2 regions of the Kroppenstedtia sanguinis genome follow, and region 1 is predicted to be linked to the other one. Evidence: a T-box and tRNA genes for the amino acid it is inferred to sense, from the RefSeq annotation. Region 1 holds a T-box; the other holds one or more tRNA genes.
The links. The T-box of region 1 lies ahead of leuS (leucine--tRNA ligase). A T-box ahead of a tRNA ligase gene usually reads a tRNA of that ligase, here a tRNA-Leu.
Positions count from the first base shown of each region.

Region 1 (3,895 bases):
TTTCTCGATCACTTACACCAGAAAATCTCGTAAATCAGGTCTGGGGATCCTTCCTCCCCTTTGTCAGTTGGCGACGATATTGATCAGTTTGCCGGGAACGACGATCACTTTGCGGATCATTTTTCCTTCCAGGAGGCTTTTCACTTTTTCTTCCGCCAGCACCTGGGACTCCACTTCCTTGCGATCTGCACCGGTGGGGACGACCGCCTTGTGACGGACCTTGCCATTGATCTGCACCGCCATTTCCACTTCATCCAAGAGGAGGGCGTCTGCATCAAAGGAAGGCCAGGACTGGTCATGAACACTGGATTCATGGCCCAACTCCTGCCACATCTCCTCAGTGATATGAGGGACAAAGGGCGCCAGCAGGATGATCGCCTGTTCCACCGCCTCGGCCAACACCCCTTGATCTGCATCGGCGGGATATGCGTGAATCGCATTGATTAGCTCCATGATCGCACTGACGGCGGTATTGAACTGAAGGCGGTCTCCCACATCCCCGCCCACTTTTTTTATGGTCTGCTGCAGAACGCGGTTCAGCTCCTTGGCCTTTTTTCCTTCCAACTGTGCCACCGGCCGATTGCGAACCAACTCCTTGTGTTGTTGCACCATCCGCCAGACACGATTCAGAAAGCGGTGACTCCCCTCCACCCCGGCATCGTTCCAGTCCAGCTCCCCATCAGGCGGAGCAGCAAACAGAATGAACAGACGGGCGGTGTCCGCTCCGTAACGGTCGATAATCTCCATCGGGGAGACGACATTTCCTTTGGACTTGGACATTTTAGCCCCATCCTTCAGCACCATGCCCAACGGGAAATATTGTTCAAAAGGTTCAATCGCCTCCACCATCCCCGCATCATGCAACACCTTGGTGAAGAAACGGGAGTACAGCAGGTGGAGCACCGCATGTTCCACCCCCCCGACGTAAAAGTCCACCGGCATCCATTGGTTGGCCAACTCAGGGTCAAAGGGTTTGTCGGTGTTGCGGGGGTCGGTGTAGCGCAAAAAATACCAGGAAGAGTCGATGAAGGTATCCATCGTGTCTGTCTCCCGACGCGCCTTTCCACCACAGGAAGGACAGGTGGTATGGACAAAGCTTTCCGATGTGGTGAGGGGATTGCTCTTGCCGTCAAAGACCACATCCTCCGGCACCATCACTGGCAACTCTTCCTTGGGGACCGGCACGGTACCGCAAGAATCGCAATAGACGATGGGGATGGGGCATCCCCAATAACGTTGGCGGGAGATCAACCAATCCCGCAACCGGTAAGTGATCGTCTTCTTTCCTTTCCCTACTTGGGTCAAGTGATCGGCGATCGCCCCGATCGCTTGGCGGTTGTCCATACCGTCAAAGGGTCCGGAGTTCACCAAAACCCCCTCCGCCGTATACGCCTCTTCCCCAGAAGCCTCTCCTTTTTGGGACTGGACCACGGTTCGAATGGGAAGACCGTATTGTTGGGCAAACAGAAAGTCCCGCTCATCGTGGGCCGGAACCCCCATCACCGCTCCCGTACCGTAGTCCATCAGGACATAGTTCGCCACCCAGATCGGTACTTCTTCCCCAGTCAGGGGATGTCGGGCTTTGGCCCCGGTGTCATAGCCGATTTTTTTCACATCAGAGCCGGTGCGGGCACGCTCCGGCTGGTTCTTCATCTCCCGGATGAAAGTGCGGATCTCCTCTTCCCCTTCTCTACCCTGGATCAGTTGCTTAACCAAGGGATGCTCCGGGGCAAGCACCAGATAGGTGACCCCATAGAGGGTGTCGGGCCGGGTAGTGAAGACGGAAATCCGCTCTTCTTCCTGTTCCGGAAGGGTAAAGACTACCTCGGCTCCTTCACTGCGGCCGATCCAGTTGCGCTGCATCATTTTGACCTGTTCGGGCCATTTCGGCAATTTTTCCAGATCTTCCACCAGCCGGTCGGCATAATCGGTGATGCGCAAGAACCACTGTTCCAGTTCCTTTTTCTCCACCACGGAATCACAGCGCCAGCAACGGCCGTCTTCCACCTGTTCGTTGGCGAGCACGGTCTGGCAATCGGGGCACCAGTTGACCGCCCCCTGTTTGCGGTAGGCCAACCCCCGCTCGTGGAAAAGCAGGAACAACCACTGGCTGAACCGGTAATATTCCGGAGTGCAAGTTCCCACATACCGGTCCCAGTCATAGGATATACCGAGCCGAGTCTGCTCCTCCCGAATCCGTTTCATATTGTTTAATGTCCACTCCCGAGGATTCACCCCTCGTTGAATGGCAGCGTTTTCAGCAGGCATCCCAAAAGCATCGGCACCCATCGGATGGATCACTTCGTAACCGTTCATTCGCTTAAAGCGGGCAACCAGGTCTCCCATAGAGTAATTGCGCACGTGTCCCATATGGAGCCCTTCCCCCGAAGGATAGGGAAACATCTCCAGTGCATAGAATTTCGGTCGGTCGGACACCTGTTCCGGTGTCCGGTAAGCATCATTTTCTTCCCAGATCTGTTGCCACTTGGGCTCGATCTCCTGAGGTATGTACTTTTTCACGTAATCACCCTCCAGACATATAAAACCTCCCGCCCCCGGCTCGGTTGCCAGGGACGAGAGGTTGGTTCACAATCTCCCGCGGTACCACCCTGCTTGGCATCCGATGGATGCCCGCTCTTCCAGATCCGTTATCGGGGATCAATCGTCACAGGATACTCGATCCCTTCCCCTGTGAGGCGACGGAGTGAGTTCACCTGTTCCTCCACATCAGCTCGCACCGGCCGCCGATTCTCTGGGCAGGAGGTTACAGATTACTGCTCCCCGTCATCACCTGATTTAAATAGGGTTCTCATGCTACCGCTTAATAATTTAATTAACATTATATGCAATACATTGGATCCATGTCAACGATCTTCCCGTTTTTTGTTTGCACTGGGTGCACACATCCAGTTATTGGGCATTCACTTGAGCTGCATCTCCCCACAGACGCTCCAAATCGTAGAAATCCCGCTCGTCCTTGTGGAAGACATGGACGACCACATCGCCGAGGTCGATCAACACCCAACGTGCTTCGGACAAGCCCTCCACCGCTCGCGGGGGAGATCCCACTTGTTCCATCTTATCTTTGATGGATTCAGCGATCGCCTGCACCTGTGTCTGAGAATTTCCATGACAAATCACAAAATAATCAGCGATCACAGACAAGCCTCGAATATCGAGAATACTGACGTGTTGGGCTTTCTTCTCCTCAGCGGCCGCAGCCGCCACTTGGGCGATTTCCACTAGGTTCAAAGAGATTCCTCCTTCGATCTTGGTTGGTGGACCCGGTCCACCATGTCATTGCGGGCAGCCCAGGTCAGGGGATAGACTTTTTGATTTTTCCCGATGAGAAAAACCAGCGTCTTGTCCAATGACTTCCACACGGCCTGATCCAAATCCTTGCGGGCCCACTCACGTACTTCCTCCACTCCAGGAAACTGTCTTCCCGGTTCAATATAATCCGCTAGGAAGATCACTTTGTCTAATAAAGACATATGCGGCCGGCCTGTGGTATGATAACGGATCGCATCCAACACCGCTTCATCTTCAATCCCCAAATCTTCCCTGACCACCTCCGCCCCCACCGGGGCATGCCACAGTTCCACATGATACTCCAACAAATCCTGGGACAAGCCACGCTCCCGAATGATCTCTGCCATCTGCTCCTGTGGCCAAAACTTACAATAATCGTGTAAGAGTGCAGCCAGCCGGGCCTGCTCCCGGTCCGCTCCAAAACGATCGGACAGTTCCACGGCCGTCTCCACCACCCGCAGGGTGTGCTCCCAACGAGTCTTCGGCAATTGCTTCCGGACGGCTTCCGCCAGTTCATTTCGATTCATAGAGTCGATGCTCCTCCATATACTGTCTGACCGACTCGGGGACGAAATATCGGACG
Region 1 covers NZ_JBNPXF010000001.1:277,319-281,213, reverse strand. Annotated here, with positions in the region: gene leuS (leucine--tRNA ligase) at 64-2,520, opposite strand; T-box leader at 2,567-2,797, opposite strand; gene rsfS (ribosome silencing factor) at 2,911-3,252, opposite strand; gene yqeK (bis(5'-nucleosyl)-tetraphosphatase (symmetrical) YqeK) at 3,249-3,839, opposite strand; gene nadD (nicotinate-nucleotide adenylyltransferase) at 3,826-3,895, opposite strand, start outside.

Region 2 (3,895 bases), on a different contig from region 1:
GAGGCGTTTAAGAAGGGGCACTGGTATCTGCCGACGGTGCTAGTGGATGTGACGAATGAGATGCGGGTGGCCCAAGAGGAGATATTCGGTCCGGTGGTGGTCATCATGAAGTTTAGTGATGAAAAAGAGGCGATCCGCCAAGCCAATGAAAATATCTACGGTTTGGCTGCCACTCTCTGGACCCAGGACTTTGGCCGGGCGCATCGGGTGGCCGCTCAATTGCAGGCGGGAACGGTCATGATCAATAATCCCTTTTCCGCTATGCCAGGCCTTCCTTTCGGCGGCTACAAACAATCTGGTTTCGGTCGGGAGTTGGCATTGGAAACCCTTGAGCTATATACTGAGACCAAAAGCGTCAACGCTTATATCGGCTCCAAACCACTGAATCCTTTTGGGGTGTGAGGGATGAAACCAGGATTGAAACCAGGGCACCGGAAACAGATGCAAGTGACGGTAACCGACGAGATGACCGCTTCCTTCGGAGGGAATCAGGTGCATCCCACCCTGTCTACGGTTTCCATGATCTACTATATGGAATGGGTGGGACGCCAGGTGATCCTCCCCTTTCTGGAGCCGGGGGAGGAAGGGGTGGGCAGTGAGATTTCCATCCAACATCGGGCGCCCGCTCCTGTGGGCAAGGAGGTCACCTTCACAGCAGAAGCCATCGAAGTGAAACCATCCAAAGTGGTTTGTTCCGTCCGAGGGGAGCATGACAAATCCCTGGTTGGAGCAGGCACTTTTGTTCAGGCGATCCTGCCTAAACAGGGGATTTTGGAGCGGATCCGACAGATGGAGTAAGGAGAAAGCTGGGACATCAGTCCCGGCTTTTTCAATAAACGGGGCCTTCGGGATCCCAACTGTCCTGTCCCATCTGGAGCAGACCGAGCTGCTCGATCTGTTTTTTGGTATTTGGAGTTCCCAGTTGATACAAGGTCTCATAAATTTGTTGGTAGCTTTGATCGTATCCTTCGTTCTTCCCTGATTCGTTATAGTAGAGAAAGGGGATATGAGCATTCCAAAAGGTTCCCATATCTCCGGTGGTCAGGTTGCCGAGGAGGGAATTCAGTTGACGGACTTCACTTTCCGTCGCTTCAATTTCAAAGGTATAGCTGGAATCTGTGGGTTGTTGTAGGATTTCTCCCATAATTTCTCCTGAGTTCAGCGCCACATAATACTTTTGTTTCTTCAACCCTATCGCTCCTCAAAATCAAAAGGTGGGACACCCTCTTTACCTTTAGGTTATCAGATCAGGTTTCAATTTATACACGGGAGAAAACAGGTTGATCGACATCGAAAAAATCCAGTGTACGAACCTGAGGTCGGTACACTGGATGGATAAAGAAAAGAGTTAGATTCCTTGGCTGACAGCGTTGTCGTCGCTGCCCACCAAGTTGCTGCTGTCGGAACCGATTTGGATGGGAACCTGGACGATGACGTTGACCAACCCGGCGGTGTTTCGAGTGTCCGCGCGGTTTACTGTATTGGCGGCAGCTCCAAACCTCTCTCTTTTCACACGAAGGTTTGATCTTCTTCTCTTTCTTTTTTTAATGCACCAGCAGTTCATTTAGGCCACTCCTTTTAATCTTTTTTGAAACCGAGGGGAGAACTTTGTTGAGATTGAGACGAGGAGGGAGGTGTTTCCGGAGCTGTGGGGGTCAGATCATCTAATAGCCCCGTGACCAGGTTCCCCACACTCGTCAATAATCCGTTGACATTGGTCAATAAATTTTCAATCAGGGTACTGGGATTGATTTGGGCTGTGCGCAGGTTTTGTTGAACCTGGGTGCCCATTTTACTGCGAATCTGGTTTTCCAACTGCGTAGCCAGTTGGTTAACCTTTGCCTGAATCGGCTTTTGATCCATGACATTACCTCCATATCAACGAGGTAGAAGCGAGGAATTCGACGGCTGGGATGTGAGGAGAACTCAGGTTACCTGTTTGGATTGGAAGGGGGTTGATTGTTGGAAGAAGGGGGGCTGACAGGTTGCTGGTTCATCTGCATTTGCTGTTGGGCTTTCCGGAGTAGCTGTCTCTTTTGTTGGTTCATTGTGCTCATGCTGAAACCGACGGCACTATTTAGAAAGCTGGCAAGGCTGTGAAACATATTTCCGATCGGTTCAGTCCCTTTTTGTTGCTGTGTTTGAGCCGTGGTTACTTTCTGGTCGGGATGATTGGATGATGAGCTGGAGAGAGGATCTTCATTTAAAAAATCATTAATTGCATCGTAGATCTGTTTCCGGATGTGGTCCTCCAGTTGGCGGGAAACCTGTTCCATCTGCTGTTCCATCTGCTTACTATTCAACTTGGATTGGGTCATCCGTTGGGACATTGCGGGGAATCAACTCCTTTCTCTCCTGATGCTATAATATATAAATCGATCTACGAATTTGTGATTTGCTCACCAAGAAATAGGTAATAGAACCAAGCCTTTTCTAGGGGTGTCTGATAAACACATAGCTAGGGGTCGGGCAGATCGGATAGGGTTTCACATTGCGGTACCTGACGAACCAAAATCACAATGGTCTTCACTAAGCTTTTTCAGGAGGGATTGAGTCGCGGAGAATGCAAGCAGAGGCGCCCTGAACTGAAGAAAAATACAGCGATTACAGGTATCTGAATCACGGAACCGAAAAGGGAGTAGAATATTGTATTTTATGTTGACATGGGGATTTCTGCGTTATATAATTGAAAATGTCCTTGAGAGAAAAGCATATGAGCCGAAGTGGCGGAACTGGCAGACGCGCACGACTCAAAATCGTGTTCCTTCGGGAGTGTGGGTTCGAGTCCCACCTTCGGTACCATAAAGGAAAGACGGGAGACTACAGGTATAAGTAGCTCCCGTCTTTTTACGTTAAAAAATAGTACGTGAGAGATGATTGATGATATCAAATGTTGCAGCTTCCCCCCATCCGAAGCATAACTCTCTCCTTTTTATTATACAGTTAGAAAGAGATTAGCTCTGAGAACAGGGGGAATAAAGATACAATTTTACTATGGTCAGCAGATGCCGTTGCGAATTTTGGATGAGGTGGAGTTCTGGAAATTGCAGGAGGAAGAGCACACGGTGGTCATTCGGGAGGCTCTGGATCATTTGGAGGAAAAGTATGTAGATGCGCTGAAAAAATGGGAGCAAGCCCTGTCGGAGACGCATCAAAAAGCAGTCAGTTTCGTGGAATCCGTCAATCGTAGCACATATGTCCATAAACAACTGCACAATCAGGTGATCCAGCTTGTTACATTCAGTTTGGATGAAAGCATGAAATTTATTGAACTGTGTCGCCAGATTAAAACTCACAGCTCGGCAGCTAAGAATTCTTTGATCGCCAAAACGATATTGGATCATATCGTTAGGGAATCGGAATACTTTATCGGCATTGCCCGAACCGTTTTATACAGTAGCAATCAGTAGCTGATCCGCCAGACAGGCCCTAAAGTCATGAAACCCAAACTAAACAAGTTGACACCTGAATATCAGACGCTAACTTTCGGCTTAGACTGAGATTTTGCGGGCACCCCGGCTTTCCCTATACATCTTCACCCATGTGATTTACCCAGGGCTGTTGATTCACCAGGAAATGGGAGACGGAAGGGAGTCGTGCTATCTAAGCGACCTTTGTACTACAGGCACTACCATCCAAAGGGGCTGAAGCCCTGGAATCAGAGGATGCACCACAGGCACTACCATCCAAAGGGGCCGAAGCCCTGGGGTTAGAGGATGGACCACAGGTAGGCTAAAGAGGAAACCATTGGACTCAGTGGAGAGAAGTCTTAGGAGAGGGTGCTTAGGGGGAACCTTCTTCGTAAGGATTTGCCCCTGCCCGATGGTCAGATTCGAAAGCGGCCCGTCGGATGGCAACGGTCGCGTGGGTGAGCACGATCTCCCCACCTATAATA
Region 2 covers NZ_JBNPXF010000013.1:6,006-9,900, reverse strand. Annotated here, with positions in the region: gene JOD24_RS09305 (aldehyde dehydrogenase family protein) at 1-402, shown strand, start outside; gene JOD24_RS09300 (thioesterase family protein) at 406-798, shown strand; gene JOD24_RS09295 (hydrolase) at 830-1,189, opposite strand; gene JOD24_RS09290 (hypothetical protein) at 1,349-1,564, opposite strand; gene JOD24_RS09285 (hypothetical protein) at 1,579-1,863, opposite strand; gene JOD24_RS09280 (hypothetical protein) at 1,932-2,330, opposite strand; tRNA gene JOD24_RS09275 (tRNA-Leu) at 2,718-2,802, shown strand; gene JOD24_RS09270 (DUF2935 domain-containing protein) at 2,982-3,410, shown strand.
Region 2: it has a tRNA-Leu gene. The T-box ahead of leuS (leucine--tRNA ligase) is inferred to sense a tRNA for this amino acid. The anticodon was not compared.